2 regions of the Sinomonas halotolerans genome follow, and region 1 is predicted to be linked to the other one. Evidence: riboswitches for the same ligand, from Rfam matches in the RefSeq annotation. Region 1 holds a riboswitch; the other holds the start of a gene.
What was found. Region 1 has a riboswitch for glycine ahead of gcvP (aminomethyl-transferring glycine dehydrogenase). Riboswitches for the same ligand answer to the same signal wherever they lie in the genome.

Region 1 (5,831 bases):
GGCTCTTCGAAGCCGCCGAGGACGAGGCCGTGAGGGTGTTCGCGGCCAACCTGCGGGACGTCCTCCTCGCCGCCCCGGCCGGGAACCGCGCCGTCCTCGGGCTCGACCCCGGTCTCCGCACAGGCGTCAAGGTCGCCGTGGTGGACGGCACGGGAAAGGTCGTGGACACCGCGACCGTGTACCCGCACCAGCCGGCCAAGAAGTGGGACGAATCCCTCGCGGTGCTCGAGCGGCTCGCCCGGAAGCACGGCGTGGAGCTTGTAGCGGTGGGCAACGGGACCGCGAGCCGCGAGACGGACCGCCTCGCGGGCGAGCTCCTGACCCGGCTCGGGATGCCACGACGGGCCAAGGTCATCGTCTCCGAGGCGGGAGCCTCCGTGTACTCGGCCTCGGCCCTCGCCTCCGCCGAGCTCCCGGGCCTGGACGTCTCCCTCCGCGGCGCGGTCTCGATCGCGCGGCGCCTCCAGGACCCGCTCGCCGAGCTCGTCAAGATCGACCCGAAGTCGATCGGCGTGGGCCAGTACCAGCACGACGTGACCGCCGCCAAGCTCGAGCGGACCCTCGACGCAGTGGTCGAGGACTGCGTGAACGCGGTGGGCGTGGACGTCAACACGGCCTCTCCCGCGCTGCTCTCGCGCGTGGCCGGAGTGGGTCCGAACCTCTCCCGGAACATCGTCGAGTACCGCGACGAGCACGGCGCCTTCGCGAGCCGCTCCGAGCTCAAGAAGGTCCCGCGCCTGGGCGCGAAGGCGTTCGAGCAGTGCGCCGGATTCCTGCGCATCACGGGCGGGAAGCAGCCCCTCGATTCCTCCTCCGTCCACCCCGAGGCCTACGGCCTCGCCGGCCGCATCCTCGAGGCGGCAGGCGGTGCAAAGGAGCGGGTCGCGGCGCTGGACGCGGCCCAGTTCGTCGACGACCGCTTCGGCCTGCCCACGGTCCGGGACGTCATGGCCGAGCTCGCGCGCCCGGGCCGCGACCCGCGACCGGAGTTCGTCACCGCGGCGCTCGCCGAGGGCGTCGAGACCATCAACGACCTCAAGCCCGGCATGGTGCTCGAGGGCACGGTCTCCAACGTCGCCGCCTTCGGCGCCTTCGTCGACCTGGGCGTGCACCAGGACGGGCTCGTCCACGTCTCGGCGATGAGCACGAAGTTCGTCTCCGACCCCCGCGAGGTCGTCACATCGGGGCAGGTCGTCAAGGTCAAGGTCCTCGACGTCGACCCGGCCCGCAAGCGCATCTCGCTCACCCTCCGCCTCGATGACGAGCCCGGCGGCGGGCGGCCGGGAGCGGGCGGCGAGGCGCGCCGTCGTGCGTCCGACGCCGAACGGCGCCCGGGTGCCGAGCGCGAGGCCGACCAGCGGGCCGGCAAGCGCGGGGGCGGGCGTGGGGCCGGCCAGACGCGGTCCGGGGAGCCCCGCTCCGACCACCCCCGGTCTGGGCAGCCCCGGTCGGGGCAGGGCGGAGGCCAGGGCGCTGCGAAGGGCGGGCCGGGGAGCGGGGGCGCAGACACGGCGCTTGCGGACGCTCTGCGGCGGGCAGGCCTCGCGCGCTGATCGGCGTTGGCCCTGGGGCCACTGGGGTCATGTCCCCGCACGCGGACTCGACCCCGCAAGGCTGTGGAGCCGTGTCACGTCGCGGGGTCATGTCCCCTCCCGCCGCGGGCGGCGCGGGTGTGTCGGATCTCACGGCTCCGGGGCCCGGAATCCGGGGCGTTCCGCCCTCTCCGCCCCGTCAGAATTGACGGTGGGGCCACGAGATCCACGGCCCCGGAGCGAGTGGAGAGAATGTTCGAGTTCAACCTTCAGACGGCCGTCTTCTTCGGCACCGTAGCCCTCGGTGGGCTGCTCTTCTTCCTGTCAGTGGCGGCCCTCGCGGGCGCCACGCTGCTGCTCGGAGCCATCCGCGGCATGCGGCGCACACGCGGCGCCGCTCTCAGCCCTGACGGCGGCCTGCTCGGCCGCGGCAGCAGGAGCGTGTCCACGGCCGAGTGAGCGCCGGACGGGGCGGGGGAGTGGCGCAGGCCATTTGCCGACGTGACCTCCGGCATAGCACAATGGACTAGTGCCGCTATGAGCGGCGCCGCCCGGCTCAGGTCCGGGACCAGTTGGAGCACAGACCCAGCTGGGCCACAACTGAACATTGCCTCTGATCTGCGGCGGGAGAGTCCTGCGAGCATGAGCAAGCAGGCGCCGTAGGAGCAACACCTCCCCAGGAATCTCTCAGGCACCTGTACCGCTGCGGCAAGGCAACTCTGGAAAGCAGCCCCGCACCCAGCGGCGCTCACCGACGGTGCAAGCCGGGAACACCCGGCGGAATCTCTCAGGTCCCATACAGAGCGGGGAGGAACGAGAGTCAAAAGCCGCGCCACCCGGCCGGCCTGATTGATGGAGTTCCCCGTGACGGACCTTTCCCCCGCAGCATTCGTCGACCGGCACATCGGTGCCCGGCGCGATTCCGACATCAAGCACATGCTCGACACCGTCGGGTTCGACAGCGTCGAGGCGCTCGCCGAGACCGCCGTCCCGGACAGCATCAAGCAGGACAAGCCGCTCTCCCTCGGCCGCGCCCTGAGCGAGCCCGAGACCCTCGCGGCCCTCCGCGCCCTCGCGTCGAAGAACCGGCCCCGCGTCCAGATGATCGGACAGGGCTACTACGACACGGTGACGCCGCCCGTCATCCGCCGCAACATCGTCGAGGACCCCGCCTGGTACACGGCCTACACGCCCTACCAGCCGGAGATCTCCCAGGGCCGCCTCGAGGCCCTCCTGAACTTCCAGACCGCAGTCGAGGACCTCACGGGCCTCCCGATCGCGAACGCGTCCCTGCTCGACGAGGCCACCGCCGTGGCCGAGGCCGTGCTGCTCATGCGGCGGGCGAACAAGGACAAGGCCTCCAAGGATGGCAAGACCGTTCTTGACGCGGACCTGTTCCCGCAGTCCATCGCGATCGTCAAGGGCCGCGCCGAGGCCCTGGGCTTCGAGGTCGAGGTCGCCGACCTCTCCAACGGCCTCCCCGAGGGCCCCATCAACGGGATCGTCCTGCAGCAGCCCGGCGCCTCCGGCCTCGTCGCCGACGCCACCGGCCTCATCGCCGCTGCCAAGGAGCGCGGCGCCATGGTGACCGTCGCCGCCGACCTCCTGGCGCTGACCCTCATCAAGTCCCCGGGCGAGCAGGGCGCGGACATCGCCGTCGGCTCCGCCCAGCGCTTCGGCGTCCCGCTGTTCTACGGCGGCCCGCACGCGGCCTTCATGGCCGTCCACGCTGGCCTCGAGCGCCAGCTCCCCGGCCGCCTCGTGGGCGTCTCGAAGGACGACGCCGGACAGCCCGCCTACCGCCTCGCGCTCCAGACGCGCGAGCAGCACATCCGACGCGAGAAGGCCACGTCCAACATCTGCACGGCCCAGGCGCTCCTGGCCATCGTCGCGTCGATGTACGCCGTCTACCACGGCCCCGAGGGCCTCAAGGCGATCGCCCAGCGGACGCACCGCCACGCCGTCTCGCTCGCCGCGGCCCTCGCAGGCGCCGGGGTCGAGGTAGCACACACGAGCTTCTTCGACACCGTCACTGCCGTGGTCCCGGGCCGCGCGGCCGCCCTCGTGGAGAAGGCCGAGAAGCAGGGCATCAACCTGCGCCTCGTGGACGCCGACACCGTGGGCATCTCGTGCGACGAGACGACGACCTCCGAGCACGTCGCGACCGTCGCCTCGGTCTTCGGCGCCGGTGCCGCGGGCGACGGCGTCGACTCCCACCTCGGTGCCGAGGACGGCGCTGCGGGCTTCGGCCTCGCGGCGGAGGTCCACCGCTCGAGCCTCTACCTCCAGCACCCGGTGTTCCACACGCACCGCTCCGAGACCCAGATGCTGCGCTACCTCCGCAAGCTCTCGGACCGCGACCTCGCGCTCGACCGCACCATGATCCCGCTCGGCTCCTGCACCATGAAGCTCAACGCCACGGTCGAGATGGAGGCCATCACGTGGCCCGAGTTCGCCGGGATCCACCCGTTCGCCCCGGACACGCAGACCGAGGGCTGGCGGGAGCTCATCGCCGATCTCGAGGCCGATCTGGCCACGATCACCGGCTACGACCAGGTCTCGATCCAGCCGAACGCGGGCTCGCAGGGCGAGCTCGCCGGCCTCCTCGCGATCCGCGGCTACCACGCGTCCCGCGGGGAGTCCCAGCGCGACATCTGCCTCATCCCGGCCTCGGCGCACGGCACCAACGCGGCCTCCGCCGTCCTCGCGGGCATGAAGGTCGTCGTCGTCGCGACCGCCGCCGACGGCACGATCGACCACGCAGACCTCGAGGCCAAGATCGAGGCCAACCGGGACCGCCTCTCGGCGATCATGATCACCTACCCGTCCACGCACGGCGTGTACGACGCCGACGTCCGCGAGGTGTGCGACGCGGTCCACGCCGCGGGCGGCCAGGTCTACATCGACGGCGCCAACATGAACGCGCTCGTGGGCCTCGCCCAGCCGGGCCAGTTCGGCGGCGACGTCTCCCACCTGAACCTCCACAAGACCTTCTGCATCCCCCACGGCGGTGGCGGGCCGGGCGTCGGTCCCGTCGCGGCGCGCGCGCACCTGGCCCCGTTCATGCCGGGCAACGCCGCTGACTGGGCGGGCGGGGCGGACGTTCCCGTGTCCGCGTCGCGCTTCGGCTCTGCCGGCGTGCTCCCGATCTCCTGGGCGTACGTCAAGCTCATGGGGGGCGATGGCCTGACCGAGGCCACGAAGTCCGCGCTGCTCGCGGCGAACTACATCGCCAAGCGCCTCGACGAGCACTTCCCGGTCCTCTACACGGGCGAGGCCGGCCTCGTGGCGCACGAGTGCATCCTCGACCTGCGCGATCTCACCGCCAAGACCGGCGTGACCGCGGAGGACGTCGCCAAGCGACTCATCGACTTCGGCTTCCACGCCCCGACCCTGGCCTTCCCGGTGGCCGGCACGCTCATGGTCGAGCCGACCGAGTCCGAGGACCTGGCGGAGATCGAGCGGTTCATCGACGCGATGATCGCGATCCGCGCGGAGATCGACCAGGTCGCCGCCGGCGACTTCGCGGTCGCAGAGTCCCCGCTCCGCCTCTCCCCGCACACGGCCGCGGCCGTGGTCTCCACCGAGTGGGACCGGGCCTACACCCGTGAGCAGGCCGCGTTCCCGGGCCGGACGCACACCCAGGACAAGTACTTCGCCCCCGTGGGCCGGATCGACGGCGCCGGCGGTGACCGCAACCTCATCTGCGCGTGCCCGCCCCTCGAAGCGTTCGAGAACTGACAGCTGACGAGAACCCGCAGCCTTCGAGATCTGAGAACCAGGAGACTTCCATGACCGAGACCACTGCGCCGGTGAGAACCGAGAAGCACACCGCGCTCTACGACCAGCACGCCGCGCTCGGCGCGTCCTTCACCGACTTCGGCGGCTGGCAGATGCCGCTCAAGTACGGCTCCGAGCTCGCCGAGCACAAGGCCGTCCGCGAGGCCGCCGGCCTTTTCGACCTCTCCCACATGGGAGAGGTGTGGGCCACTGGCCCGGACGCCGCCTCGTTCCTCGACTACGCCCTCGTCGGCAAGCTCTCGGCGATCGCGGTCGGCAAGGCCAAGTACTCGCTCATCTGCCGCGAGGACGGCGGGATCATCGATGACCTCATCGTCTACCGAGTGGCCGAGGACGACTTCCTCGTCGTCCCCAACGCGGGCAACGCGGCCACGGTCGCGGCAGAGCTCGAGTCCCGTCGGACGGCGTTCGAGGCCGCCCAGGACGGTGCCGCTGAGTCCAAGCCGCGCCTGGCGCTGCGCGATGCCTCCGAGGAGACCTCCCTCGTGGCCGTCCAGG
Region 2 (5,831 bases), on a different contig from region 1:
CCGTTCAGCCTCGTGGTCCTCTCCACGCAGATGTTCCCGGGCATCCTCTTCCTGCTGCCGCTGTACCTGATCTTCACCCAGATCCGGAACGTCACCGGCCTCCAGCTGCAGGGCTCCTACCTCGGCCTGATCATCACCTACATGACGTTCACGCTGCCCTTCGCGATCTGGATGCTCACCGGCTACTTCGCGTCCATCCCGAAGGAGCTCGAGGAGGCCTCGATGATCGACGGCACCGGCAGGATGGGGGCGCTCATCCGGGTGGTCCTCCCCGTGGCCAAGCCGGGCATCATCGCCGTAGCGGTGTACTCGTTCATCTCGGCGTGGGGGGAGGTCCTCTTCGCCTCCGTCCTGACGAACGAGGCCACCAAGACCCTCTCCCTGGGCCTCAAGTCCTATGCCAGCGAATCGGACGTGTTCTGGAACCAGCTCATGGCCGCATCGGTCGTGGTCTCGCTTCCTGTCCTCATCGGATTCATTCTGGTGCAGAAGCACCTCGTCGCCGGCCTGTCCGCCGGCGCCGTCAAGTAGCCCCCGCGGCAGGAATCAGGAGCACACCGTGGAAACGAACGAGCAGCCCGCCAGCCAGCCGCTCGGCGTCGCCGCGATCGGCTATGCCTTCATGGGCAAGGCCCACTCGCAGGCCTGGCGGAACGTCGCCGCCTACTTCGACGTCCCCGCCGTGGAGCAGAAGGTCCTCGTGGGGCGGGACGCCGAGCAGGTCGCCGAGGCGGCCGCGCGGTACGGCTGGAAGGAGTCCGCCACGGACTGGCGCGAGGTGATCGCGCGGGACGACGTGCACATCGTGGACATCTGCGCCCCAGGCTGGCTGCACGCGGAGATCGCGATCGCCGCGCTCGAGGCCGGCAAGCATGTCCTCGTCGAGAAGCCGCTGGCCAATTCGCTGCCCGAGTCCGAGCGCATGGTCGCTGCCGCGGCATCGGCCCGCGCGCGCGGCGTCGTCTCGATGGTCGGCTTCAACTACCGGCGCGTGCCGGCGCTCGCCTACGCGAAGCAGCTCATCGCGGCCGGGAGGATCGGCGCCGTCCGCGAGGTCCGCGCGTCGTACCTGCAGGACTGGCTCGCGGACGAGGGGGCTCCCATGACCTGGCGGCTCCGCAAGGAGACGGCGGGTTCGGGCGCGCTCGGGGACATCGCCTCCCACGCGATCGACCAGGTGCAGTACCTCACCGGTGACACGGTCACCGAGGTCTCGGGCCGCCTCCACACCTTCGTGGCGCAGCGCCCCGGGCCCGGGGGTCCGGAGGAGGTGACGGTCGACGACGCCGCCTGGGCCACGCTGTCCCTCGCCTCCGGGGCGGTCGCCTCGGTGGAGGTCTCGCGCGTGGCCACCGGGCGGAAGAATTCGCTGCGGATCGAGGTCTACGGCTCCGAGGGGGCGCTCGCGTTCGACCTCGAGCGGCTCGGCGAGCTCGAGTTCCTCGATGCGACCGCACCTGCCGAGGAGCAGGGCTTCCGCCGGATCGTCGTCACCGAGCCGGGGCACCCGTACGCCGGCGCGTGGTGGCCGCAGGGGCACATGATCGGCTGGGAGCACACGTTCACCCACCAGATCCGGGACTTCCTCGAGGCCATCCGGGAGGGCTCCGCCCCGAGCCCGTCCTTCGAGGAGGGCCTCCAGGTCCAGCGCGTCCTCGGCGCGATCGAGGAATCCGCCGCCGCCAAGTCCAGCACCGTGCACCTCTGAGCCATTCCAGCAGTCTGACCCGTTCCCCGCAGAAAGGAACCCCATGCCCCGCCCCTTCACCCTGTTCACCGGCCAGTGGGCCGACCTCAAGCTCGAGGAGGTCGCCGAGCTCGCGGCCGGCTGGGGCTACGACGGCCTCGAGATCGCCGTCTCCGGCGAGCACCTCGACGCCGCCCGCTGGGACGACGGGGCGTACATCGCCGAGCGCCTCGGCATCCTCTCCCGGCACGGCCTCAAGCTCTTCGCCATCTCGAACCACCTCAAGGGCCAGGCCGTGTGCGACGACCCGATCGACTTCCGGCACCAGGCGATCGTGGGTTCCGCGGTTTGGGGCGACGGCGACCCCGAGGGCGTGCGCCAGCGTGCGGCCGAGGACCTCAAGGACACCGCCCGGCTCGCCCGCGCCCTCGGGGTGAAGACCGTCGTGGGCTTCACGGGCTCGAGCATCTGGCAGTACGTGGCCATGTTCCCGCCCGTCGGCGCGGACGTCATCGAGGCCGGCTTCCAAGACTTTGCCGACCGGTGGAACCCCATCCTGGACGTCTTCGACGAGTGCGGCGTCCGGTTCGCGCACGAGGTCCACCCGTCCGAGATCGCCTACGACTACTGGTCCACGCAGCGGGCGCTCGAGGCGATCGGGCACCGCGAGGCGTTCGGGCTCAACTGGGACCCCTCGCACATGGTGTGGCAGGGCCTGGACCCCGTCGCGTTCATCACCGACTTCGCGGACCGGATCTACCACGTGGACTGCAAGGACACCCGGATGCGGATGGGCAACGGCCGGGCCGGGATCCTCTCCTCGCACCTGTCCTGGGGCGACCCGCACCGCGGCTGGGACTTCGTCTCCGCCGGCCGCGGCGACGTTCCGTGGGAGGACTGCTTCCGCGCCCTGACCGCGATCGGCTACGACGGCCCGATCTCGGTCGAATGGGAGGACGCCGGCATGGACCGCCTCGTCGGCGCCCCGGAGGCACTCAAGGAGCTCAAGAAGTTCGACTTCGCCCCGAGCTCCCAGTCCTTCGACGCCGCCTTCAGCAACCAGTCCTGAACGCGTGGCAGCGCCAGCACCTGCCGAGGGTCCCCGGTGGGGCGGGACAGCTGCCCGTCCACGGCAGCTCCGCCGGGGCCAGCGGGCCCGGATCCGCATTTGGGACAGGGCATCCAGCAGTGTCCGGACTGTCTTCGAATCCCGCGAGCGCCTCTACGAGGCCCCGAACTGGACGCCCGACGGCCGCCTCGTGCTCAACGGCGACGGGCTCCTGTGGACGCTCCCCGTCGATGGATCGGGTCCGCCCCGGGAGATCCCTTCGCCGGGCATGCCCGGCGTCAACAACGATCACGTCCTCGCGCCGGACGGGGCCACGCTGTTCGCCTCGGCCGATGACGGGCACATCTGGGCGACCTCGCTCGGGGGCGGTCCCGCGCGGCGCGTGACCCGCGACGACAGGGCAATGCATTTCCTGCACGGCGTCAGCCCCGACGGGCAGAGGCTCGCCTATGTACGGCTCGAACCGGAGGGCGGGGACTGGTGGGCGTCCGCGACCATCCACACGGTCGACACGGATGGCGGCAACGACCTCGCCGTCACCACCCACCCCGGCCCGGCGGACGGGTGCGAGTGGACACCTGACGGAGAGTGGATCGTCTTCAACACCGAACAGTTCTCGGCACTGCCGGGGCACGCCCAACTGGCACGGGCGCGCCCCGACGGTTGCCAGCTCGAGCAGCTCACCCACGACGAGCGGGTGAACTGGTTCCCGCACGTCGCGCCGGACGGCAGTGTTGCGGTGTACCTCAGCTACGCACCGGGAACCCGCGGCCACCCCGCGGACCAGCCCGTGGAGCTCAGGCTCGTCCACGTCAGCGCATGCGACGAGCCCGTCACGCTCGTTGCCCTGTGGGGCGGGCAGGGGACGGTCAACGTCCCCAGCTGGGCGCCCGACTCCTCGGCCTTCGCGTTCATTGACTATCCCCTGGGATGAGGGCGCCCGCAGCGCCCTCCGCGTACAGCGCGCTCAGCCGAAGCTGTTGAAGGTGAAGAGGTGGATCCCGGCCAGGCCTGCCGGACTCGTCTCGAGGCTGCGCACGAGCCCCTCCGGCGAGTAGACCCCGCCGCTGCCCAGGAGGCGGCGGGCCAGGGGGCCCTTGCGGGTGATGAACGCCAGCGAGGGGCCCACGCCGATCTTCGCGGCCAGCGCGACGAGCCGCGCCCGTGGCACGGCGCCGGGGACGCCTGCCCAGACCGGGAGCCGGATGCCCTCGGCGCGCAGGAGCGCGGCGTAGTCCGTGATCGCGGCGGCGGAGAAGCACATCTGCGTGGCCACGCTGGCGGCGAGGTGCTGCTTGGCGAGAAGCGCATCCAGGAGTTCGGGCCCGCTGCGCTGAGGATGCCCTTCGGGATAGCCCGCCACCCCTGCGGCGAACGCGCCGCCGGAGAGGTCGGCGATGTCCTCCAGGAGCGAGGTGGAGTCGGCGTAGGGCCCCGCCGGCTGCGCGGCGTCGCCGCTGACGGCGAAAACCTCCGTGATCCCGGCGGACGCGAACTCGCGGAGCGCGCGCGCCAGCCGCGCCCTGTCCACGATGCTGCGCGCCGCGAGGTGCGGCACAACGCGATAGCCGAGGTCCGCGAGCCGGACCGAGGTTTCCGCGGTCGGCTCCATGCCGTGGTGCGGGAGGCACGTGACGGTGAGGGCCGAGCCCTCGGGGAGCGCGGCGGCGACCCGGGCGGCAATGCCCTCGGTGGGGACGATCTCCCGGCGCAGCGGAAGGGCTGGGGGGCCGGGATCGCGAACGGCCGGGCTGGCTGCGGGGGCCGGGCAGGACGGTGCCTGGCCTGCGGCGGGGGGAAGGGCATGCGCTGGCATGGAGGACTCCTCTTCTCTGGCCGGGCGAAGCCGGCGGGCGTCCTCCCCGCTCTGTCATGGACCTGAGAGTTTCCGCGGGAGGGTGGTCCGCTTGCACCGTCGGTGAGCCCGGAGGCTGCTTTCCAGAGGAGCCTCACCGCGGCGGTACATGGGCCTGAGAGATTCCTGGGGAGGATTTGCTCCTACGGCACCCGCTTGCTGCGCCGGCGGGATTCTCCCGCCGCGGATCATCGGCGTCTTCAGTTGTATGGCGGGCACGGCCGCACCCGATCAGTGTGTCGGGGCTCACCGACCGCTGTCAAAGGCCGCGCCATCGGCACGACATGCGCGCGCAGGAGCAGGCTTGATCACCCGCAACAAAGGGCTTTTGGTGACACACCGACGTAAAATGTAGACATGCCCCGCATCCAGGCCGAGTCGAACGCAGCCCAGCGCGCTCTCACGCAGCGTCGCATCCTGGACGCGTTCGGCGAGCTCCTGTTCACGCGCGGCCTCCCCGGGCTCACCATGACGGACGTGGCCCGGCAGGCCGGGGTGGGGCGCACTGCGGTCTACAACTACTACGCGGACATGGAGGAGCTGCTCATCGGCTACGCCCTCGCCGAGACGGGCCGGTTCCTCACGGACCTCAAGGCGGAGCTCGCGCGGCTCGAGAACCCGGTCGACCGGCTCGCCGTGTACATCCGTGCGCAGGTCGAGGACCTCTCCCGCCGCCACCTCCCCCCGGGACCCGCCATGCGCGCGGTGCTCTCGCCGTCGTCCTTCGCGAAGCTGGGCGACCACGTGGGCGAGCTGAACGACCTCCTGAAGGCCATCCTCACCGACGGGATGGCGCAGGGGTACCTGCCCGAGGGGGACGTCGAGGAGCTCGTCCAGCTGGTCCACGGCTCCCTCACCGCGAGCGCGGACCGCGGGCGCCGCGGGGCTCCAGGGCCTGGGGGCGGCCCGGAGGAGGCTGCGGAAGAGGCGGACGACGACGCCGGCGAGCGCCGCACGGACGCCACCGTGCGCTTCATCCAGCTGGGGGTCGGGGCGCGCTTCGGCGAGGACGGGCGGCCGCTGCGCGCCTGAGCGGGGCGCCGGGCCGGGCCGGCCTCAGCGGACGGGCGGGGTCGCCGTCGGGCTGGGAAGCTCGCAGTTGAGGGTGCCCGGGGTCTGGTCGACCACCTTGGGCGCGGCGAGCCCGGTGAACGCGGGGCCGAGCAGGAGGTCCACGGAGTCGTCGGCGCGCGGATCCCGCACGAACACGCTGCCCGGAA

Region 2: another riboswitch for glycine. It lies ahead of ABCQ75_RS05590 (methylenetetrahydrofolate reductase); the one in region 1 lies ahead of gcvP (aminomethyl-transferring glycine dehydrogenase).

Annotation. Positions count from the first base shown of each region.
Region 1 is NZ_JBDFRB010000001.1:478,143-483,973, reverse strand. Features, by position in the region: gene ABCQ75_RS02130 (Tex family protein) at 1-1,553, shown strand, start outside; gene ABCQ75_RS02125 (hypothetical protein) at 1,785-1,991, shown strand; glycine riboswitch at 2,147-2,245, shown strand; glycine riboswitch at 2,247-2,344, shown strand; gene gcvP (aminomethyl-transferring glycine dehydrogenase) at 2,385-5,273, shown strand; gene gcvT (glycine cleavage system aminomethyltransferase GcvT) at 5,324-5,831, shown strand, end outside.
Region 2 is NZ_JBDFRB010000003.1:315,967-321,797, reverse strand. Features, by position in the region: gene ABCQ75_RS05610 (carbohydrate ABC transporter permease) at 1-531, shown strand, start outside; gene ABCQ75_RS05605 (Gfo/Idh/MocA family protein) at 560-1,708, shown strand; gene ABCQ75_RS05600 (sugar phosphate isomerase/epimerase family protein) at 1,752-2,756, shown strand; gene ABCQ75_RS05595 (TolB family protein) at 2,761-3,690, shown strand; gene ABCQ75_RS05590 (methylenetetrahydrofolate reductase) at 3,724-4,572, opposite strand; glycine riboswitch at 4,705-4,802, opposite strand; gene ABCQ75_RS05585 (TetR/AcrR family transcriptional regulator) at 4,969-5,643, shown strand; gene ABCQ75_RS05580 (LytR C-terminal domain-containing protein) at 5,668-5,831, opposite strand, start outside.